2 linked regions of the Kribbella sp. NBC_01245 genome follow. The protein of the gene in region 1 binds, or shares a complex with, the protein of each later gene. Links are inferred from orthologs where the notes say so. Each region holds a gene or a part of one and is shown in the gene's direction. Other genes may lie near its edges.

What was found.
Region 2: the proteins of OG394_RS21885 (region 1) and nuoF are in contact, whole or in part, in a cryo-EM structure (PDB 8BEW), measured with the Thermoanaerobacter kivui proteins. The link is inferred for Kribbella sp. NBC_01245 from one-to-one orthologs. Residues at the interface, in WP_049685740.1 of Thermoanaerobacter kivui: Glu27, Arg28, Gly29, Ala30, Leu31, Ile32, Gln36, Lys63, Gly66, Val67, Phe70, Tyr71, Gln73, Phe74, Leu88, Gly89, Thr90, Ala91, His93, Val94, Lys95, Arg125, Val126, Cys128, Leu129, Gly130, Ala131, Cys132, Gly133, Thr144; in WP_173402339.1 of Thermoanaerobacter kivui: Thr34, Gly35, Ala38, Tyr223, Pro233, Gly234, Ala235, Phe236, Arg239, Tyr266, Glu272, Arg309, Glu310, Gly311, Ala312, Ala314, Cys317, Ser326, Ile327, Glu328, Gly329, Lys330, Arg331, Gly332, Trp347, Ser390, Gly391, Lys392, Thr396, Val464.

What each region holds. Positions count from the first base shown.
Region 1 is NZ_CP108487.1:4,853,088-4,865,565, forward strand. What follows is about bases 6,081-8,812. They hold OG394_RS21885 (NAD(P)H-dependent oxidoreductase subunit E), read left to right. Parts: upstream 6,081-7,071; coding sequence 7,072-7,554; downstream 7,555-8,812. Other genes in these bases: OG394_RS21875 (CGNR zinc finger domain-containing protein), read left to right, coding at 6,081-6,107; OG394_RS21880 (NmrA family NAD(P)-binding protein), read right to left, coding at 6,104-6,952; OG394_RS21890 (formate dehydrogenase beta subunit), read left to right, coding at 7,551-8,812. Outside these bases: OG394_RS21860 (S8 family peptidase), read right to left, coding at 1-2,307; OG394_RS21865 (hypothetical protein), read left to right, coding at 2,447-4,309; OG394_RS21870 (MFS transporter), read right to left, coding at 4,292-5,497; more of OG394_RS21875, read left to right, coding at 5,556-6,080; more of OG394_RS21890, read left to right, coding at 8,813-9,071; fdhF (formate dehydrogenase subunit alpha), read left to right, coding at 9,068-11,887; OG394_RS21900 (formate dehydrogenase subunit delta), read left to right, coding at 11,887-12,111; OG394_RS21905 (molybdopterin molybdotransferase MoeA), read left to right, coding at 12,111-12,478. UniProt on the Escherichia coli protein: NDH-1 shuttles electrons from NADH, via FMN and iron-sulfur (Fe-S) centers, to quinones in the respiratory chain. The immediate electron acceptor for the enzyme in this species is believed to be ubiquinone.
Region 2 is NZ_CP108487.1:6,848,691-6,859,045, forward strand. The notes cover bases 3,578-6,576. They hold nuoF (NADH-quinone oxidoreductase subunit NuoF), read left to right. Parts: upstream 3,578-4,418; coding sequence 4,419-5,735; downstream 5,736-6,576. Other genes in these bases: OG394_RS31230 (NADH-quinone oxidoreductase subunit D), read left to right, coding at 3,578-3,619; nuoE (NADH-quinone oxidoreductase subunit NuoE), read left to right, coding at 3,619-4,419; OG394_RS31245 (NADH-quinone oxidoreductase subunit G), read left to right, coding at 5,732-6,576. Outside these bases: OG394_RS31210 (geranylgeranyl reductase family protein), read left to right, coding at 1-411; OG394_RS31215 (NADH-quinone oxidoreductase subunit A), read left to right, coding at 569-928; OG394_RS31220 (NuoB/complex I 20 kDa subunit family protein), read left to right, coding at 932-1,486; OG394_RS31225 (NADH-quinone oxidoreductase subunit C), read left to right, coding at 1,563-2,273; more of OG394_RS31230, read left to right, coding at 2,273-3,577; more of OG394_RS31245, read left to right, coding at 6,577-8,152; NADH-quinone oxidoreductase subunit NuoH, read left to right, coding at 8,149-9,474; NADH-quinone oxidoreductase subunit NuoI, read left to right, coding at 9,467-10,015; OG394_RS31260 (NADH-quinone oxidoreductase subunit J), read left to right, coding at 10,051-10,355. UniProt on the Escherichia coli protein: NDH-1 shuttles electrons from NADH, via FMN and iron-sulfur (Fe-S) centers, to quinones in the respiratory chain. The immediate electron acceptor for the enzyme in this species is believed to be ubiquinone.

The sequences.
Region 1 (12,478 bases):
CGGCGGCGGATCGCCCCACCACTTCGGGAACACGTGCACCTCCTCCCATGGTCCGGGGATGATCCGGCTGTCGGTCTCCATCCGGGTGGAAATGCGATAGCGGGTGACCTGGCCACCGGTGACGCGGAGGTAGCACGTCGACTTCGGCGGCGGGTAGAGCGTCACGTTCCGGAGGTTCGTCCGGATTTCGATGACGTTGCGCCATTCGTCGTACAAGGTCACTTCGAGTGGCCGGTCGGAGTCGAAGACCGCGACGGCGGGACGGCTGAAGATCTTGCGATCCGGCACGTCCAGCCGGAAGTAGTCGGCGTTGACCGAGGTTTTCACGCCACCACCGATGTACGGCGAGAACAGCAGGTCGCGGTGCAACGTCGCGTCGTACGTGCCGGGGCCCCAGCTCCGCGTGAAGAAGGGGCTCCACTTGTTCGTCTCGAACAGCATGACGGCCGCCGACTCGAACGAGTCGTTCTTCTCGAACACGTCCCGCGGCAATGAGGCCGGCTGTTGTGTCACCCGCAGGCTGTACGCCGTTACGCCGCCGCCGGTGACACGAATTCGGTAATCACCGGGTGGCAGCAACCCGGTCAGCGTGAGCCCGCCGGAGGTGTCCGTCCGGGTCATGTCGTCGGGGCCGCGGACGTCCGGGTCCTCCCCTTCGACGAGTACGCCGAGCGTGCTGAGGCGTTCGTACCAGTCGACGGCCACGGTCACCGTCGAGAACCGCTCCACCCGGAACTTCCAGTAGTCGGTATCCCCCGACTTCGACCGCGCCGTGAACGGGCCGAGCCCCGGCTGGAGCGCACCACCCGGACCGGTCGGGATGAGCTGACTCGCGGTTGCCGGGGTGTTGTTCGGCTCGCTGTTGTCGGGCATCGCGGTACCGATGGCGGCGAACAGCGCGGCGAACGCGTCTAGTCCCTTCGTCACCCGGCCCGTCCCCTGCCAGGCGGTTTCGACCAGGATGCGGCGAATGTCGTGCGCGCTCAGGTTCGGGTTGGCGCTGCGCATCATCGCGGCAACGCCCGCCACGATCGGCGCGGCGAACGACGTACCGTTCTTCGTCGATCCGAGCGGGGCGGCTCCGTCCGGCGCGACCGGGATCGCCGTACCTGGTGCCCAGAGGTTGACCGACGAGCCGTAGTTCGAGAACCCGGCAGCGTTGTCGGAGGCGTCGAGTGCGCCGATCGTGAGTACGCCCGGCGTCCTGGTGGCAGGCCGGATGTTCTCATCATCCGGAAGGTCGAGCGTGCTGTTGCCGGCGGCCGCGATCAGCACCACGCCGTTGTCCGCCGCGAACTGGAACGCCTTGTCCCACGCGGTGGTCGGGAACCAGATTTCGTCCTGACCCCAGGTCCCGATGGACATGTTGAGTACGTCGAGCCCCCAGGCCGCGCAGATCCGTGCGCAGCGCATCATCTGGTCCACCGAGATGTCGGTCCGGAACAGCATCGGCGTGGCCACCGTCCCGCCGCTGCCCGCCGCCCCGGCCGCGTTGTTCAGGATGCCCGCGCCCGCACTGGCGACCGAGTTGCCGTGCCAGCCGTTCGACGGCGAAATCCCGCCCGCGGGCGTGCCCTCGGCCATCAGGTTGAGCTGCATCACGCCGGCGCCGAGGTCGGACGCGGTCTGCCCCGCCGCGACGATCGGTGCACCGTTGGCGTCGAGCCAGAACCCGTTGTCCAGCACGGCCAGTACGACGAACGGGTTGCTCCGCATCCGCTGGATCGAGTCCATCAACTGCCAGGCCTCGACCATCCGGGTCCGCCCGGCGAATGCCGCATAGGCGAACGGGTTGGCGCCGGCACCCGGTATCGCGCTTTCCGTTGCCGTCGACAACGGCATGGCGAGTGGTTCGCCGAACAGGTTGAGGCCGATCGGCCTTCCGTCCAAGGCGAATCGGGCCGTCATCGCCGCGACGGCCGCGCCCATCTCCGAACTCGCGAACACCTCGTCACCGCGGTCGCCGACCGCCCGCTGCAACAGATCGTCCTGCCCGTCGACCGCAGGCACCTCGCGAAACTTCAACCGTACGGCGACCGGGCCGCGCAACGCGTCTTCGCGGACGTGGATGCCCTCCGGCGGCTCGGGCAGTTCCCGATCGTCGATCACCTCCGCGCCGTACCGGCCGACGAGTTCGTCGATCAGCTCGCGGTCTTCCTCGTCGACGATCACCTCGTCCGCGACGTACACCGCGGCAGTCAGATCCGTCGGCCCGAGCGCCGCGACCGATCTCCCGGCCGTCCGGCTCCGCCAGTCGGCGTAGTGGGCGAGCACTCCACCCTCGTCAACACGCACTTGTCCCGTCATGCCATCCCCCAACGTTCTTACGGCCCCGGCTTCGGCACAGCCAAGAGCACCCCCGTCACCGAGTGTGCCCCCACCACGGCCACCACGACCAGACCTCGGCACTAGGCAGTAGCCGCGGTCCCTCCTACGGTGGTCAGCCATGACAGCGCTGTCCTCGGCCGCCGACCTGTGGCGCGACCTCTGCGAAACGAAGAAGCTGCGACTGAAGGGCTACGACCAGGACCTCGCCGACACCATCCGCACAGCCTTCTCGCTGACGGCCCGCGAGGACATCGCGGCCGGACTAACCCGTGTCGACGCCACCGCTGAGGCATTGTTGCGCGTCATGCTCGCGTCTTTGCGCCCCTTCACGGAAATGCTCACGGATCTGCTTGGGCTGTATGCGCGAATAGACGCCGATACCGGCACCGGGGACAATCTTCGAATCGTCTACGAATTCCAGCAGGACAAGGAGCTTGACCTCCTTCTCAGCAACTTTCGCGAAGAGGTCAAGAGGACCGTCACGAGACTGGAATCAGTCTTGGCCGTTCAGGTGACGATCGACTCTCCGCGATTCCCGCTAGCCGGCCGGGCAGGCGTTGGCCGGATTCCGGCCGAGCTAGGAGATTGGGTCGATCAATACGCCAATGGCGACATCTGGCCTACCGGAATTCCGTCGCCACCGAAGACGGGTATCGATGATTTGGACCGGGCGGCCGCTGAGGCGATGGAGGTCTTTCACAGCGTTCTCGGACGCGCCCGCATGGTGTCGGCAGGCCGACCCGCATTGGCTGCGGAGCTTGGCGAGGAGGCCGGCTCACCTGAAGACCTCCGGGCGCTCTGGATGCTGGTCTCCGAATTCTGGCTTCTCGAGTGCGTGATCGGCCTGCACAGCGCGCTCGCAGCCGAGGACGTCAACGAGCTGGCGCCTGATCTGACCGGCATGCTGCGCGGCTGGCTGGATTCGTTGCCCACCAGGTTGCACCTGGCAGAGGTACGACGCGAGGTCCTCGAGTCGATCCTGTCGTTGCCGACCTGGGGGTTCCGGCACGAGCTCTACGCGGCATGGGTCATCACCGAGATCGACGCGGCACTCGACCAGCGCCTGCGCTTCCGCGTCGACAACGGCCGGCTCGCCTTCCCCTTCCACGAAACGCTGATCGCCATCCTGCCCTGTGCGGGCAGCACCCTCGAGTTGTGGACCGAGCTGCGTTCACCCCTGGATAACCCGGTCGGCAAGTCGCGAACCAAGAACATCCAGCCCGACTACCGCTTCTTCGACGCCGCCGCGGACGACCGGACGACCGGCACACCTCTCGCGATAGAGGTGAAGCAGTACGGCAAGGCCGCGAACAAGAGCCATGGCCTCGCACTAGCCGACTACACCGAGGGCCTTCCCAACGCGAAGGTGATTCTGGCCGCGTACGGCGTGGTGGGCCCGAAAGTGAAGAACTGGGTCGCCGCGGCGAACCGCGACAGGGCCATCATCGTGGCCGACCTCCGCCCGGCCCGGCCTGCCGAATCAGCGGCGTTCCGGCAAGCCGTCATCGAGGCGTTGCCCCCAGCTCCTGCGCCCGCCGCCGAAGTCGTCCTCAACGGTGAGGATCTGACCATCAGCTTGCACTGGAATTCCTCGGTGCATGACCTGGATCTTCACGCGATGGTGAGACACGAGCGCGGGACGTCGTACATCTATCACCGGTTGCTCGTCGGCGACCACGCCAGGCTCGACGAGGACGCTCGGGACGGTGGGCCGGAGACCCTGCGCATAACCAACCCAGCCGACGAGGGATGGCGCACCGTCGAGATCTGGGTTGATGTCTATCCGCACGACGAGCCCGCCACCTTCGCCGATGCCGATCCGGTTCTGGTGTTGACCGGCGCTACCGAGACGCACGTGCTGAAGCCGCCACTTCCACTTCCCGATGACGACCAGCTCGCCTGGCGCGCGGCGACGATCCGTGCGGATGGGACCGTGTTTGCCCATGGCGTGTACGCGAGCCGGTCACACCTCCGGGAGTGAAAGGTGGCGTCGCATTGCTGGTTGGACTAGCGCAAGAACGAGGGCGGTTAGGGCGGAGAGGGTCCAGAGGGTGGTGGGGCCGGCGGCGGTGAGGAGTTGGGTGCCGGCGATGGGGGCGAGGGTGGTGGCGATTCCCCAGCTGAGGCCGTAGGTGGCCATGTAGCGGCCGCGGGCGTTGTCTGGCGCGAGGGCGGCGACGATCGTGTAGGCGCGGCTGAAGAGCAGGAGGTCGCCCAGGCTCCAGACGACTGTGGCCGCGAGGAATGACGGCAGGGTCGTGGCGAACGCGTTGGCCAGCAGGCCCGCGCTGAGGAGGAGGTAGCCGATCGCCATGGCCGCGAAGTCGTCTAGCTCTCTGACTTGCCGTAGCCGTTGCAGTGGCTGAGCCAGCACTAAGGTCAGCGCTGACACCGCCAGAACCAGGCCGACCGTGGAAGCCGGTAGGTCCCGTGCGAGCAGCGTGAACGGGAGTCCGATCACCAGTTGCATGTAGAGCGTGGCGAAGACTGTTCCGGTCGCGAGCATGGCCAGCAGCCGTGGATCCCGCCAACTGCCACCAGCGGCCGACGATGCCGGGCGGCTGGACGTGGTCGGGAGAGCGAAGGCGATCAGGGTGGCGCAGGCCAGGCAGGTGATGGCGTCGGCTGCGAAGAGCCAGCGTAGGTCGAAGTGGCCGAGGGCGGCTGCCAGGAGGCCGGCGAGTACGGCGCCTGCTGCGACGGCTGCGCCCAGGAGGCCGTAGGCGGCTGGGCGGTCGAGGGCTTCGGTTACGTCAGCGATGATCGCTTGGCTGGGTGGTTCGTAGATCTCGAATACCAAGCCGAGCAGGATGGCGGCGAGAACGGCCGACCACAGGGTGCTCGAGAGGGCGATCCAGGCCTGAGCGATGGCACATCCCACCAGGCCGACGACGATCGTGTGCTTCGCTCCGAGTCGATCGGCCAAGTGACCACCAAAGACGCGGGACGGAATGGTCGCGAGGCCGAACACCGTGAGCACCAGCCCGGCCTCGGCCACCGAGGCGCCGAGTTCGACCGTCAGGACGACGCCGAGGAAGGGCAGGGTGAAGGCGCCGAGCCGGTTCACCGCCCGTGCGACCACCAGCACCCAGACCGTCGACGACAAACCGCGCCACGACACCGCCGGGGCGGGCCGTGCGTGACTGTCGAAAGCACTATGGTTGGTCACGACCTGGACTTTACGGAGATTGGGGGTGACTGGTCAAGTGAACTTCGATAGTCACGTATTGAACCTGCTGACCGCCGCGGTCCAGCTGGTGAACAGGCTCACCCCGGGCCAGACCGGCGGGGCTGACTTCGAGGTGCCGGTTGGCACGGCGCTGGTCGAGGCCGTCGCGGATGCGCTCGGGGCGGACGGGCGACGGCGTCCGAAGGTCAGCAAGGCCGATGCCGAGAAGCTGAGCGCAGTGGCGGTCAGGATGCGGGTGGTGTTCGAGGCGGCCCACGGGGGCGATACCGACCAGGCCGCGTCCGAGGTCAACGGCCTGCTGCGGGCGACCGATGCCCGGCCGCAGCTCGACAAGACCGATGGCTGGAACCTGCATTTCCACGGGCCCGATGACACCCTGGCCAACGGCTGGGCGGCCGGATGCGCCGCCGGACTCGCGATGGCTCTGGGCAGCGACCTCGCCGGCCGCCTCGGCGTCTGCGCCGCGCCGGCCTGCGATCGCGTCTTCGTCGACACCTCGAAGAACAGCAAACGCCGCTTCTGCTCCCCCGCCTGCCAAAGCCGCGTAAAAGCCGCCGCGCACCGAGCCCGCCAAGCCGAGACCCGCTAAACCAGGTTTGCGGCCGCCCAGGAGGCGAGGGTCGTGGGCGTGGTGGTCAGCAGGGTGCGGGGGTTCTCAGGGGTGAAGTCCCGGAGCGTCATGCCGAGGATGCCTTCCACCTGAGCCTCGGTCATCCCCAAGGATCGAAGCGCCGAACGCTGCCGGTCGTCCGTGATGTGTTCAGCGCGCACCTCCCGCCCGAGCACACGCGTGAGGATGTCAGCGACTTGCGCGAACGAAAGGTCCTCGGGCCCATGCACGGCCTGTACGTCGCGCCCGGCCCACTCGGTCGAAAGGAGCCGAACGGTCGCGATCTCGGCGATATCGCGCGGGTCCACCCACGGCATACTCGCGTCGAGCGCCATCGTCGTACGAAGAACCCCTTCCTGCAGCGCCGACGGATCGAGCAGCAGGTTGGTGAAGAAATACCCGCACCTCAAATGCAGTACCGAAACACCGGTCGCGTCGAGCAATTCCTCCGTCCGCGCCAGGCCATCGATCTCACCCGCTCCAGACCGCTTCTCCGCGCCAATACTGCTAAGGAAGACCGTCCGCTCAATCTGGTTAGCGACCACCGCACGAGCCGCGCTGAACCCCATCCGCGCATACCCAGCCACCGGATCGTCGTCACCGGTCGGCGGATCGACCCAGAACAAGGCCTCCACCGCCTTCGTCGCGTCCACCACGAATTCCACGTCGCCCTGGTCCCCGACAGCCACGTCGACGTACGGCAGCAGCGCCGGATCGAGCTTCTGCGGATCCCGCACGAGAACCATCGGTCGCACTCCAGCCTGCACCAGCAGCCGTACGACGCGCGACCCGACCTGTCCCGTTGGCGTGGTGACCGCGATCATCGCCAATTCCCTTCCCTCGAGTAGTCGCCAAGTACCCAGGACCGCGCGATAGGAACGGCCTATGACGACATAGATAAGTTGTATTTGCCGCGCTCCCGCCGGACCGGGACCCTCGTGACATGACGACTGACGTGACGAACCCAGCGGCGGTGCGCACGGCACGAGTGCGGGAGATCGCCTCGGACCTGCGGGAACTCCGCGGTCCACTGATCCCGATCCTGCACGCGGTCCAGGAAGATCTCGGCCATGTCGATCAGGTCGACGTCGCGGTGATCGCCGATGTGCTCAACCTTTCCGTGGCCGAGGTACACGGTGTCGTCACGTTCTACAAGGACTTCCGCCGCGAACCAGGCGGCCGTACGACGCTGAGGATCTGCCAGGCAGAGGCTTGCCAGGCGGTGGGCGCCGAGGCCCTCGGTGACCACGTCAAACGGCGTACCGGATTGAGCTTCGGCAAGACGTCGGTCGACGGCAAGCTCACCCTCGACGAGGTCTTCTGCCTCGGCAACTGCGCCCTCGGTCCGGCGGTCCAGGTCAACGGCAAACTCCACGGCAAGGTCACCCCGGCACGGCTCGACGCAATCCTGGGAGAAGCCCGATGAAGGTATACGTCCCCAGAGATTCCGCAGCCGTCTCGGTCGGAGCCGACGAGGTCGCCGAGCGCATCCAGGCATCAGCCAACACTATCGGCCGAGATGTCGAGATCATCCGAACCGGCTCCCGCGGCATGCTCTGGCTCGAACCACTGGTCGAAGTCGAAACCCCGCAAGGCCGCATCGGCTACGGACCAGTTGCACTAGAACAGGTGGACGGCCTAATCGCGGCAGGCTTACTAGACGGCGAAGGCGAAAGCCTGGGCCTGGTCGAAGAGCTCGACTGGATGCGCCGCCAGCAACGCCTGACCTTCGAACGCGTCGGCGTGGTCGACCCGAGATCGGCCAACGACTACGAACAAAACGGCGGCATGCAAGGCCTCCGCAAAGCGCTGACGATGACCCCGGCCGAGGTGGTCGAAGAGGTCACCAACTCGGGCCTGCGCGGCCGAGGCGGCGCCGGCTTCCCCACCGGCATCAAGTGGCGCACGGTCCTGGGCGCGGACGCCGATCTCAAGTTCGTCTGCTGCAACGCGGATGAAGGCGATTCCGGCACCTTCGCGGACCGGATGCTGATCGAGGGCGATCCGTTCGTCCTGATCGAGGGCATGACCATCGCCGCGTACGCCGTCGGCGCCACCGAGGGCTACGTCTACCTCCGCTCGGAATACCCCGACGCGGTCGAAGCTTTGACGAAGGCCATCGAAGCGGCAAGGGCCAAAGGCTGGCTCGGCGAGGACATCGAGGGTTCGAAACTCACGTTCGACCTGCACGTACGGGTGGGCGCCGGCGCCTACATCTGCGGCGAGGAAACGTCGATGCTGGAGAGCCTCGAAGGTAAACGCGGCACGGTCCGGGCGAAACCCCCGATCCCTGCTCTGGAAGGGCTCTTCGGCCGTCCGACCGTCGTCAACAACGTCCTTTCGCTCGCCTCGGTCCCGACCATCCTGGCCAACGGCGCGGCGGCCTACGCGTCGTACGGTATGGGTCGTTCGCTGGGCACGAGCGTCTTCCAGCTCGGCGGCAACATCGCCCGCGGCGGCATCGTCGAGACCGCCTTCGGCATCACCCTGGGCGAACTGGTGAACGACCTCGGCGGTGGGACGGCGTCCGGCCGGCCTGTTCGCGCCGTACAGGTGGGTGGGCCGCTGGGGGCTTACCTACCGGTCGACCAGTTCGACCTGCCGATGGACTACGAGGCATTCGCGGCCGCGGGCGCGATGGTCGGGCACGGCGGCATCGTGGTGTTCGACGAGACGGTCGACATGGCGGGGATGGCCCGGTTCGCGATGGCCTTCTGCGCCGAGGAGTCGTGCGGTAAGTGCACCCCGTGCCGGGTCGGCGCGATCCGCGGGGTGGAGACGATCGACCGGATCCGTGCGGGTGAGGACCGGAGCAAGAACCTCGTACTGCTCGACGACCTGTGCGAGCTGATGACCGACGGCTCGCTCTGTGCGATGGGCGGATTGACCCCGATGCCCGTTCGCAGCGCCATACGCCATTTCGGAGAGGACTTCAGCGCATGACCCTGCTCAAGGAACCGGATTTCGGCACCCCCGCCCGCGACGGCGATCCGACCGTCGAAGTCACGATCGACGGCATCAACGTCACCGTGCCACCCGGTACGTCAGTCATGCGCGCGGCCAAGGAGGCGGGCCTCGACATCCCGAAGCTGTGCGCCACCGACAGTCTGGAGGCGTTCGGCTCCTGCCGGTTGTGCGTGGTGGAGATCGATGGCGCCCGCGGTACGCCCGCATCCTGCACGACGCCGGTGCAGCCCGGCATGGTCGTACGGACGCAGACCGAGAAGCTCGGCAAACTCCGTCGCGGCGTGATGGAGCTCTACATCTCGGACCACCCGCTCGACTGCCTGACGTGTTCGGCCAATGGTGACTGCGAACTGCAGGACATGGCCGGCGTGACGGGCCTTCGCGAGGTCCGGTACGGCTCGGGCGTCGACGCCGGGGCGAACCACCTGGACGCTCCGAAGGACACGTCCAACCCGTACTTCGACTTCGACGCCTCCAAGTGCATCACGTGCTCCCGTTGCGTACGGGCTTGCGACGAAGTCCAGGGCACTCTCGCGCTGACGATCGAGGGCCGCGGGTTCGAGTCGAAGGTCGCGGCCGGTGCGGGCGTCTCGTTCATGGAGTCCGACTGCGTCTCGTGTGGCGCCTGCGTGCAGGCTTGTCCGACGGCCACACTGCAAGAGAAAACCGTTGTCCAGTTGGGAATGCCGACCAGAAGCGTCCTCACCACGTGCGCCTATTGCGGTGTCGGCTGCTCGTTCAAGGCCGAGCTGCGCGGTGACGAGCTCGTCCGGATGGTCCCGTACAAGGACGGCGGCGCGAACGAGGGCCACTCCTGCGTGAAGGGCCGTTTCGCCTTCGGATACGCGAGCCATCCGGACCGCGTGATGGAGCCGATGGTCCGCGAGTCGATCACCGATCCCTGGCGCACGGTCAGCTGGGAAGAGGCGATCACCTACACGGCTCGTCGCCTCCGCGAGATCCAGGCGTCGTACGGCGCGGGGTCGATCGGCGCGATCACCTCCTCCCGTACGACGAACGAGGAGGTGTACGCCGTCCAGAAGATGGTGCGAGCCGTCTTCGGCAACAACAACGTCGACACGTGCGCCCGCGTTTGCCATTCCCCAACGGGTTATGGCCTCAAGCAGACGTTCGGTACGTCGGCCGGTACGCAGGACTTCAAGTCGGTCGAGAAGTCCGACGTCATCCTGGTCATCGGCGCCAACCCGACCGACGGCCACCCGGTCTTCGCCTCGCGGATGAAGAAGCGGCTCCGCCAGGGCGCGAAGCTGATCGTGATCGACCCGCGTCGCATCGACCTGGTCCGTTCCCCGCACATCGAGGCGGCCCATCACCTCCAGCTCGCGCCCGGTACGAACGTTGCCGTGGTCAACGCTTTCTCGCACGTCATCGTCACCGAAGGCCTCGCCGACCGCGAGTTCATCGCCGAACGCTGCGAGGACTTCGACACCTGGGAAGCCTTCATCTCCCAGCCGGAGCACAGCCCCGAGGCGGTCGAGGCCGTCACCGGCGTACCGGCCACCGAACTTCGCGAGGCCGCGCGCCTCTACGCGACTGGTGGCAATGGCGCGATCTACTACGGCCTCGGCGTCACCGAGCACAGCCAGGGCTCCACGATGGTGATGGGTATGGCCAATCTCGCCATGCTGACCGGAAACATCGGCCATGCCGGCGTCGGCGTCAACCCGTTGCGCGGCCAGAACAACGTCCAGGGCTCTTGCGATATGGGCTCCTTCCCGCACGAGCTGCCCGGCTATCGGCACGTCTCGGACGACGGCGCTCGCGCGGTTTACGAACAGCTCTGGGGTACGGCGTTGCTGGACGAGCCGGGCCTGCGTATTCCCAACATGTTCGACGCAGCGATCGACGGCAGCTTCCGCGCGTTGTTCGTGCAGGGCGAGGACATCGCGCAGTCCGACCCGAACACCACGCACGTCCATGCCGCGCTCGCCGCGCTCGACCTCCTCGTCGTACAGGACCTCTTCGAGAACGAGACGGCGAAGTTCGCCCATGTGCTGCTGCCCGGTACGTCGTTCCTCGAGAAGGACGGCACGTTCACCAACGCCGAGCGCCGGATCAACCGGGTCCGTCCGGTGATTGCGCCGAAGACCGGTAAGCAGGAGTGGGAGATCGTCTGCGAGATCGCACAGGCGATGGGCTATCCGATGCACTACAACTCGGCGTCCGAGATCATGGACGAGATCGCCTTCACCACGCCGACGTTCGCCGGGGTTTCGTTCGCCCATCTGGACAAGGTCGGCAGCGTGCAATGGCCGTGCAACGTCGACGCCCCGAACGGTACGCCGATCATGCACGAGGAGGGTTTCGTCCGCGGTAAGGGCCGGTTCGTCGAGACGGTGTACGTGCCGACGAGCGAGCGGTCGACCCGGAAGTTCCCGCTGATCCTCACCACTGGGCGCATCCTGTCGCAGTACAACGTGGGCGCGCAGACACGTCGTACGGCGAACGTGGCCTGGCATCCCGAGGACCTGCTCGAGCTGCATCCGCATGACGCGGAGGTTCGCGGGATCAACGACGGCGACATGGTCGCGATGTCCAGCCGGGTCGGCAAGACCACGCTGCGGGCGGTGTTGTCCGAGCGGATGCCGGTGGGCGTTTGCTACACGACGTTCCACCATCCCGTGACCGGCGCCAACGTGATCACCACGGACAACTCCGACTGGGCCACGAACTGCCCGGAGTACAAGGTCACAGCGGTCCAGGTGGCGCTGACCACTTCGGAGACGCCAGTGCAGTCCGTGCGCGAACCGGTCGCCGCGGTGAACGACTGATGAGCGAGCACGGCGTGCCACCACACGTCCGGCTGGCGAACGAGATCGCGATCCAATTCCACCACCAGTCGGCGGACCGGGCCTCGATCGCGATCGCCGAGCACATGCGGACGTTCTGGGAGCCCCGGATGACCTCCGCTCTACTCGAGTATCTAGATGCCGGGGGCAACGAACTCGATCCGGTCGCGGTCCGCGCGGCCGACCGATTGCGGCTCGGTAAGTGATGCGCGCGGTACACCTGCCCAGCCACGTCGGCCACGCCGTCGGCTGGGACGACGCGCGCGAACTCGCCCACGCGGCCGCCACCCCGTTGAGCCCGCGCGCCCTCCCGCTCACACAGGCGCTCGGCGCCGTACTGGCTGACCCGCTGATCGCCCTCACCGCATTCCCACCCTGCGACCGCTCGGCCATGGACGGGTACGCCGTGCGCGGCCCGGGTCCATGGACGGTCATCGGCACCAACCGGGCCGGTTCGGGGTACGCCGGACGGTTGACCGACGGGCAGGCGGTCGCGATCGTCACCGGCGCGGCCGTCCCCGCAGGCGCCAGCGCCGTACTCCCCGACGAGGACGTCCTGCGCGAAGGCAACCT
Region 2 (10,355 bases), 2.0 Mb from region 1 along the record:
TTCAACCGGCAGCCGCACTACACCCGCGGCCTGATGCTGCTCGGTGACGCCGGCGGCATGGTCAACCCGTTCAACGGCGAGGGCATTCCGTACGCGATGGAGTCCGGCGCGTTCGCGGCCGAGGTCGCGGCCCAGGCTCTGCGGCGCCTGCCCGGTCAGCGCGAGCGCGCCCTGTCGGCGTACCCGAAGGCACTCAAGCAGGAGTACGGCGGCTACTACACGCTCGGCCGGGTCTTCGTGAAGCTGATCGGAAATCCGGAGGTGATGCGGCTGTGCACGAAGTACGGTCTGCCGCGCACCACGCTGATGAAGTTCACCCTCAAACTCCTCGCGAACCTCACGGACCCCCGTGACGGTGACGTGATGGACAAGATCATCAACGGTCTGACAAAGGTGGCCCCGGCCGCCTGAGACAGGCGTGACACAACGAAGCCCATCCGCGCAAACGGTGGGGCGGGTGAGCAACACCACAGCGGGACTGGTAACAACTTGTCCCGTCGGCAGTAGAAGGCAGTAGACAAGGCACCGATCCGGCAGTACGGACGCAGAAGGAGGGAGCACGGACACGATGCACCCTTACGTACCGATTCTCATCCTCGGAATCCTGGCTACGATCTTCGTGGCCGGCACCTTGGTGACGAGCGCAGTTGTCGGCCCGAAGCGCTACAACCGGGCCAAGCTCGACTCCTATGAGTGCGGCATCGAGCCGACCCCGCAGCCCGTCGGCGGTGGCCGCTTCCCGGTGAAGTACTACATCACCGCGATGCTGTTCATCATCTTCGACATCGAGATCATCTTTCTGTACCCGTGGGCCGTCGCGTTCGACTCGATGGCGCTGTTCGGTCTGGTCGAGATGGTGCTCTTCATCGCAACCGTGTTCATCGCGTACGCCTATGTCTGGCGCCGCGGCGGACTGGAATGGGACTGAGTCATGGGTGTTGAGGAACAACTGCCCGCCGGCGTACTGCTGAGCACGGTCGAGGGGCTGGCCGGCTACATGCGGAAGGCCTCGCTGTGGCCGGCCACCTTCGGGCTGGCCTGCTGCGCGATCGAGATGATGACCACCGGAGCCCCGCGGTACGACGCGGCGCGCTTCGGCATGGAGGTCTTCCGGGCGTCGCCGCGCCAGGCCGATCTGATGATCGTGGCCGGCCGGGTCAGCCAGAAGATGGCCCCCGTGCTGCGCCAGATCTACGACCAGATGCCGAACCCGAAGTGGGTGCTGGCGATGGGCGTGTGCGCGTCCTCCGGCGGCATGTTCAACAACTACGCCATCGTGCAGGGCGTGGATCACGTCGTGCCCGTCGACATGTACCTGCCGGGCTGTCCGCCGCGGCCGGAGATGTTGCTCGACGCGTTCCTCAAACTGCACGAGGACATCCAGCAGGCGAAGCTCGGGTCCAACGCGAAGGCGCTCGCCGCCGAGCAGGAGAAGACCGCGCTGGCCGCGGCCCCGACGCTCGAGATGAAGGGTCTGCTCCGGTGAGCGAGCTGCGCGAGCGAACAATCAAGTACAGCGCGACTTGTGCCTCATCGGCGCCCGGAGCGAAGCGAGGACGTCGATGAGTTCTACCCAACCAGAGAACCTGCCGGCCACGTCGGCCGGCAGTGACGCGCAGACCCCGGGCCACCCGGAGATCGTCGACCAGCGCGAAGGCATGTTCGGTGTCCGCGGTACTGGTGACACCTCCGGTTTCGGTGGCCTGCGCCGCCAGGTCGCGCTGCCCGGCGGATCGGTCAAGCCGTACGGCGGCTGGTTCGACGAGGTGGCCGAGCGGCTGGAGAACCTGGCCGGCGACGACGCGATCGAGAAGGTCGTCGCCGATCGTGGCGAGCTGACCATTCACGTCAAGCGCGAGCGTCTGCTCGAGGTCGCCCAGCACATCCGCGACGACGCGGGACTGCGGTTCGAGTTCTGCTCGGGCGTCAGCGGTGTGCACTACCCGAACGAGACCGGTCGCGAGCTGCACGCCGTCTACCACCTGCTCTCGATGACGCACAACCGGCGGATCCGGCTGGAGGTGTCCTGCCCGGACGCCGACCCGCACATCCCGTCCGTGGTGAGTGTCTACCCCGCCAACGACTGGCACGAACGTGAGACGTTCGACTTCTTCGGCATCATCTTCGACGGACACCCGGCGCTGACCCGGATCCAGATGCCGGACGACTGGCCGGGACACCCGCAGCGCAAGGACTACCCGCTCGGCGGCATCGACGTCGAGTACAAGGGCGCCGTCATCCCGCCGCCCGACACGCGGAGGTCGTACAACTAATGAGTACAACGGATCCCTACGCTGCGCCCTCAACCGCCCGGAACACCACCGAAGGCAAGGTCTTCACCGTCACCGGTCAGGACTGGGACTCGGTCGTCGCCGGTATCGGCGACGAGTCCGAAGAGCGCATCGTCGTCAACATGGGCCCGCAGCACCCGTCCACGCACGGCGTGCTCCGGCTCATTCTCGAGATCGAGGGTGAGACGGTCACCGAGGCCCGCTGCGGCATCGGCTACCTGCACACCGGTATCGAGAAGAACATGGAGTTCCGGTCCTGGACCCAGGGCACCACGTTCGTCACCCGGATGGACTACCTGTCGCCGTTCTACAACGAGACGGCGTACTGCCTCGCGGTCGAGCGGCTGCTCGGCATCGAGGACCAGATCCCGGAGAAGGCGAACGTGATGCGGGTGCTCCTGATGGAGCTGAACCGGATCTCGAGCCACCTGGTCTGCATCGCCACCGGCGGTATGGAGATCGGCGCGCTGACCGTGATGACGATCGGCTTCCGCGAGCGGGAGATGACGCTCGACCTGTTCGAGTTGATCACCGGCCTGCGGATGAACCACGCGTTCATCCGGCCCGGCGGTGTCGCCCAGGACCTGCCCCCGGGCGCCCTGGACAAGATCCGCGACTACATCAAGTGGATGCAGAAGCACCTGCCCGAGTACGCCGAGCTCTGCAACGCGAACCCGATCTTCAAGGCCCGGCTGGGCGGCGTCGGCCACCTGGACCTGACCGGGTGCATGGCACTCGGTATCTCCGGTCCGGTGCTGCGCTCGGCCGGCTACGGCTACGACCTGCGCAAGACCCAGCCGTACTGCGGGTACGAGACGTACGACTTCGACGTACCGGTCCGCGACACCGCGGACGCCTACGGCCGGTTCCGGATCCGCCTGGACGAGATGCACGAGTCGCTGAAGATCGTCGAGCAGTGCGCCGACCGGCTGGCCAAGATGGACGGCGACCCGGTGATGGTGGCCGACAAGAAGATCGGCTGGCCGAGCCAGCTCGCCGTCGGCAACGACGGTATGGGCAACTCGCTCGACCACATCAAGCACATCATGGGCGAGTCGATGGAGGCGTTGATCCATCACTTCAAGCTGGTCACCGAGGGCTTCCGGGTCCCGGCCGGCCAGGCCTACGTCGCGATCGAGTCGCCTCGCGGTGAGCTCGGCGCGCACGTGGTGTCGGACGGTGGCACCAAACCGTTCCGGGCGCATTTCCGCGACCCGTCCTTCTGTAATCTGCAGGCGATGCCGATCATGTGCGAGGGCGGCCAGGTCGCCGACGTGATCGTCGCCGTCGCCAGCCTTGACCCGGTGATGGGTGGAGTGGACCGCTGATGGCTGAGAGCACATCGACCAACAAGACCGTGCCGTACAGCACCGGTGACTCGAAGATCGGTGAGACCACGATCGCCGAGATGCGGGAGCTGGCGGCGCGTTACCCGGTCGGCCGGTCGGCGCTGCTGCCGATGCTGCACCTGGTGCAGTCGGTCGAGGGTCGCGTCACCCCCGAGGGCATCGAGGCCTGCGCCGAGGTGCTCGGGTTGACCGGTGCCGAGGTGTCGGCGGTCGCGACCTTCTACACCATGTACAAGCGTCGTCCGGTCGGCGACTACCACGTCGGCGTCTGCACGAACACGCTGTGCGCGGTGATGGGTGGCGACCTGATCTTCGAGCGCCTGAAGGACCACCTCGACGTCGGCAACGACGAGACCACCGAGGACGGCAAGATCACCCTCGAGCACCTCGAGTGCAACGCCGCTTGCGACTACGCGCCGGTGATGATGGTGAACTGGGAGTTCTTCGACGACATGACGCCGGAGTCGGCCACCCAGCTGGTGGACGACCTGCGCACGGGTACCGAGGTGAAGTCGCCGCGTGGCGCCACCATCTGCACCTGGAAGGAAGCCGAGCGCGTGCTGGCCGGTTTCCCCGACGGCCGCGCCGACGAGGGCCCGACCGGTGGCAAGGCGACGCTGGCCGGTCTCCGGCTGGCCCGCGAGCGCAACTGGACCGCTCCCGGGAGCCAGGCCAGCGGTACGGCTCCCACCCAGAGCGCGCCCGGTCCCCGGCCGGAAGACCAGCCGGGCCGTGAGTCGCAGGCCGTGCACACCGACGACACGCGGAAGGAAGACTGATGTCCTACGTGGCTCCTCTGACCCCGGTGCTGTCGAACAACTGGGACCAGGTTCGTGCCTGGCAGATCGGCTCGTACGAACGCTCCGGCGGGTACAGCGCGCTCAAGCGTGCGCTGACCATGCAGCCGGCCGACGTCGTCACCGCGGTGAAGGACTCCGGTCTGCGCGGCCGTGGCGGCGCGGGCTTCCCGACGGGTTTGAAGTGGTCCTTCATCCCGCAGGACAACCCGAAGCCGAAGTACCTGGTGGTCAACGCGGACGAGTCCGAGCCGGGCACCTGCAAGGACATCCCGTTGATGCTGGCCTCGCCGCACACGCTGGTCGAGGGCGTCATCATCTCGTCCTACGCGATCCGCGCGAGCGTTGCCTTCATCTACGTCCGCGGTGAGGTCCTGCACGTCGTACGACGCTTGCAGCAGGCCGTCGCGGAAGCCAAGGCCGCCGGCTACATCGGTACCAACATCCAGGGCAGCGGTTACGACCTCGACGTGGTGGTGCACGCCGGTGCGGGCGCCTACATCTGCGGCGAGGAGACGGCTCTGCTCGACTCGCTCGAAGGCCGTCGCGGTCAACCGCGGCTGCGCCCGCCGTTCCCCGCGGTCGCCGGTCTGTACGGCTGCCCGACGGTGATCAACAACGTCGAGTCGATCGCGTCGGTCCCGGCGATCATCGCCAACGGCCCGGACTGGTTCGCCTCGATGGGCACCGAGAAGTCCAAGGGCATGACGCTGTACTCGCTGTCCGGGCACGTCACCCGTCCGGGTCAGTACGAGGCTCCGCTCGGCATCACCTTGCGGGAGCTGCTCGACCTGGCCGGCGGCGTGCGGAACGGGCACCAGCTGAAGTTCTGGACCCCCGGTGGTTCGTCCACGCCGTTGCTGACGGCCGAGCACCTCGACGTACCGCTGGACTACGAAGGTGTGGCCGGCGTCGGTTCGATGCTGGGCACGAAGGCGTTGCAGATCTTCGACGAGACCACCTGTGTGGTCCGGGCGGTGTTGCGCTGGACCGAGTTCTACAAGCACGAGTCCTGCGGTAAGTGCACCCCGTGCCGCGAGGGCACCTGGTGGCTGGTCCAGATCCTGGAGCGGCTCGAGGCGGGTAAGGGCAGCGAGGAAGACCTCGACACCCTGCTGGACCTGTGCGAGAACATCCTGGGCCGCTCGTTCTGCGCCCTCGGTGACGGCGCGACCAGCCCGATCTCCAGCTCGATCCAGTACTTCAAGGACGAGTACATCGCCCACTTCAAGCACGGTGGCTGCCCGTTCGACCCGATGGCCTCCACCCTGTTCGCCACTGCGGGAGCGACGGTATGACCATCCAAGCGAACGCCGGAGCGGTCGAGAAGACCGACCTGGTGACGGTGACCATCGACGATGTCGAGGTCAAGGTCCCGAAGAACACCCTGGCGATCCGGGCCGCGGAGCAGATCGGGATCCAGATCCCGCGGTTCTGCGACCACCCGCTGCTGGACCCGGTCGGCGCCTGCCGTCAGTGCCTCATCGAGGTCGTTGACGCCGGCAACGGTCGCGGGATGCCGAAGCCGCAGGCCTCCTGCACGCTGACTGTTGCCGACGGCATGGTCATCCGCACGCAGGTGTCCTCGCCGGTGGCCGACAAGGCGCAGCACGGGAACATGGAGTTCCTGCTGATCAACCACCCGCTGGACTGCCCGGTCTGCGACAAGGGCGGCGAGTGCCCGCTGCAGAACCAGGCGATGACCAACGGGCGCGGCGAGAGCCGGTTCACCGAGGTCAAGCGGACCTTCCCGAAGCCGATCAACATCTCGGCCGAGGTGCTGCTGGACCGCGAACGCTGCGTGCTCTGCGCCCGCTGCACCCGCTTCTCCGAGCAGATCGCCGGTGACCCGTTCATCGCGCTGATCGAGCGAGGCGCGCTGCAGCAGGTCGGCATCTACGAGAAGGAGCCCTTCGAGAGCTACTTCTCCGGTAACACGATCCAGATCTGCCCGGTCGGCGCGCTCACCAGCGCGGCGTACCGGTTCCGCTCCCGGCCGTTCGACCTCGTGTCGGTGCCGACCGTGGCCGAGCACGACTCGGGTGGCGCGGCGATCCGGGCCGACCACCGTCGCGGCAAGGTCATGCGCCGCCTGGCCGGGGACGACGCCGAGGTCAACGAAGAGTGGATCTCCGACCGGGACCGGTTCGCGTTCAACTACGCGACGACCGGCGACCGGCTGACGCACCCGATGGTCCGCGAGGACGGCGAGCTCCGGCCCGCGTCCTGGCCCGAGGCGCTCACCATCGCCGCTGAAGGCCTCGCAAAGGCCAAGGGCAATGCGGCCGTGCTGACCGGTGGCCGGCTGACCCTCGAGGACGCCTACGCGTACTCGAAGTTCGCCCGCGTCGCGCTGGGTACGAACGACATCGACTTCCGGGCCCGCCCGCACTCCACGGAGGAGGCCGAGTTCCTCGCCGCCGTCGTGGCCGGGACAGGGCTTGGTGCGACGTACGGCGATCTGGAGCGGGCGGGCAGCGTGCTGCTGGCCGGGTTCGAGCCGGAGGAGGAAGCGCCTTCGGTCTTCCTGCGCCTGCGCAAGGGCGTTCGCGCCGCCGGGACCAAGGTCTTCACGATCGCGGCGTACGGATCGCGTGGTGTCGAGAAGCTCAACGGCCAGGTCATCCAGACCGCGCCGGGCAGCGAGGCCGCCGTACTGAGCGACCTGAACGCCGCCGGCCCGATCGCCGCGGAAGCTCGCGCGGCCCTCGGCGCCGGTTCGGTCATCATCGTCGGCGAGCGCCTCGCGACCGTGCCTGGTGCGCTGTCGGCGGCCCTGCGGCTCGCGCTCGACACGGGTGCCGAGATCGCCTGGATCCCACGTCGTGCGGGTGATCGGGGTGCGGTCGAGGCCGGCTGCCTGCCGAACCTGCTGCCCGGTGGGCGCCAGGTCAGCGACGCCGCCGCCCGGGTCGACCTGCAAGCCGCATGGGGTGTGGACGGTCTGCCGTCCTCGTCCGGTCGCGACCTCAACGCCGTACTGGAGAGCGCCGGATCCCTTGGCGCGCTGGTCGTCGGTGGTGTCGAGATCGACGACCTGCCGAACCCCGAGGTCGCGTTGGCCGCACTCGAGGCCGCGCCGTTCGTGGTCAGCTTCGAGGTCCGCACCTCTCAGGTAACCGAATACGCCGACGTTGTGTTCCCGGTTGTGCCGCCCGCCGAGAAGTCGGGCACCTTCGTGAACTGGGAAGGTCGCGAGCGGCCGTTTCCGGTCGTGCTCGAGGTGCCGACCGCGATGCCGGATGTCCGCGCGCTGGCCGCCCTGGCCAACGAGCTGGACACGCCGCTCGGCTTCAGCACCCCGGCCGGGGCCAAGCGTGAGCTCGACGAGCTGGGCCGCTGGGATGGCGCCCGCGCCGCCGAGCCGACGTACCACGCGGCGCCGGGGCAGGGGGCGTTCGACTCCACCCGCCTCGCCACCTGGCGGATGCTGATCGACGACAGCCGCAGCAACGACGGCGAGCCGTACCTGGTCGCCACCGCGCGCAAGGCCGTCGCCCGCGTCTCGCTGACGACGGCTCACCGCGTCGGCGTGACCGACGGCGACGAGCTCGTGGTCAGCACGGCCTCCGGCTCGATCCGGCTGCCCGTGGTCATCACCGCGATGGCCGACAACGTCGTCTGGCTGCCGGCGAACTCGGCCGGTTCACACGTCCGGCGCGCACTGCACGCCGACCACGGCTCGATCGTCACCATCGCCGGAGGGAACGCATGAGTCTGATCCCGCTCGCCGACACCCCGCAGGTGGGGTTCGGCTCCGACCCGTGGTGGGTCGTCGGGCTGAAGGTGCTGCTGGTCTTCATCTTCCTGGTCGTCTTCACGCTGTTCAACATCTGGTTCGAGCGTCGTGTCGTGGCCCGGATGCAGCACCGCGTCGGCCCCAACGTGCACGGGCCGTTCGGTCTGCTGCAGTCGCTCGCCGACGGTATGAAGCTGATGTTCAAGGAGGACCTGACGCCGAAGGGTGTGGACAAGTTCGTCTACATCGCGGCGCCGGTGATCGTCTCGATCCCCGCGTTCATGACGTTCGCGGTGATCCCGTTCGGGCCGACGGTGAAGATCCCGTTCACCGACACCTACACCCGGCTGCAGATCACCGACCTGCCCGTCTCGGTGCTGTACGTGATGGCGATCGCCTCGATCGGTATCTACGGCATCGTGCTCGCGGGCTGGTCGTCGAACTCGACGTACTCGCTGCTCGGTGGCCTGCGCTCGAGCGCCCAGATGATCTCGTACGAGGTCGCGATGGGTCTCGCGCTGGTCGCGGTGTTCCTGTTCGCCGGGTCGATGTCCACCTCGGAGATCGTCGACGCGCAGGGCTCGAGCCAGTCGATCAACCTGTTCGGCGCGGAGATCCCGATCCCCGGCTGGTACGCCGTACTGCTGTTCCCGTCGTTCGTCATCTACCTGATCTCGATGATCGGTGAGACGAACCGGGCGCCGTTCGACCTGCCCGAGGCCGAGGGCGAACTGGTGGCCGGCTTCCTCACCGAGTACTCGTCGATGAAGTACGCGATGTTCTTCCTCGCCGAGTACATCAACATGGCGACCGTGTCGGCGCTCGCGACCACGCTGTTCCTCGGCGGTTGGCGGGCACCGTGGCCGATCTCGATCTGGGACGGCGCGAACGAGGGTTACTGGCCGGTGCTCTGGTTCTTCGGCAAGCTGCTCGGGTTCATCTTCTTCTACATCTGGTTGCGCGGAACGCTGCCGCGACTGCGTTACGACCAGTTCATGAAGCTGGGCTGGAAGGTCCTGATCCCGATCTCGCTGGCCTGGATCGTGCTAGTCGCGACCGTGCGCGCGGTCGGCCGCGAGGTCGAGTTCAACCGGACCTACCTGATGGTGGCCGCCGGGATCGTCGCGGGGATCGCGATCATCACGATGTTCCTGCCGCAAAAGCAGGAGCCGGAACCGGTGGTCGTGGAGGACGAGGAGTTCGACGCGTTCGCCGGCGGCTATCCGGTGCCACCACCACTCATCACTGACACTGCGACTGCTGGTGCCGAAACTGCGAAGGAAGGCAACCGTGGCTAGCGTGAAGGAGTCCCTCTGGGACCCGGTCGCCGGATTCGGGGTCACCTTCCGGACGATGTTCCGGAGTGTGTTCACCGAGGAGTACCCGTTCGAGAAGAAGCCGACCGCACCGCGGTTCCACGGCCGGCACCAGCTGAACCGCTGGCCGGACGGCCTGGAGAAGTGCATCGGCTGTGAGCTGTGCGCGTGGGCCTGCCCCGCGGACGCCATCTACGTCGAGGGTGCGAACAACGGCGAGGGCGAGCAGTTCTCCCCGGGTGAGCGCTACGGCCGGGTCTACCAGATCAACTACCTGCGCTGCATTCTGTGCGGGTTGTGCATCGAGGCCTGCCCGACCCGCGCGCTGACGATGACCAACGAGTACGAGCTGGCCGATCGCAGTCGCGAGTCCCTCATCTACGAGAAGAAGGACCTGCTCGCGCCGCTGCTGCCCGGGATGGAGGAGCCGCCGCACGCGATGCAGCCCGGCACCACCGACCGGGACTACTACCGCGGCAACATCATCCCGCTCACGCCGGTCGACGGAGGTGTCGAGAAGTGATCGCTCTGGTCACCGGCGCCGATGTCGCCTTCTGGATGCTCGCGCCGATCATGGTGCTCGCCGCGATCGGCATGATCCTGGTCCGCAAGGCGGTGCACTCCGCGCTGCTGCTCGCCACGGTGATGGTCTGCCTGGCCATGCAGTACGCGGCTCTCGACGCGCCGTTCCTGTTCGCGGTGCAGATCATCGTCTACACCGGCGCCATCCTGATGCTGTTCCTGTTCGTGCTGATGCTGGTCGGCGTCGACGCGGCGGACTCCCTGGTGGAGACCATCCGCGGTCAGCGTCTGCTGGCCGGTCTGGCGTTCCTCGGCTTCGCCGTACTGCTGGTCTTCGCAGT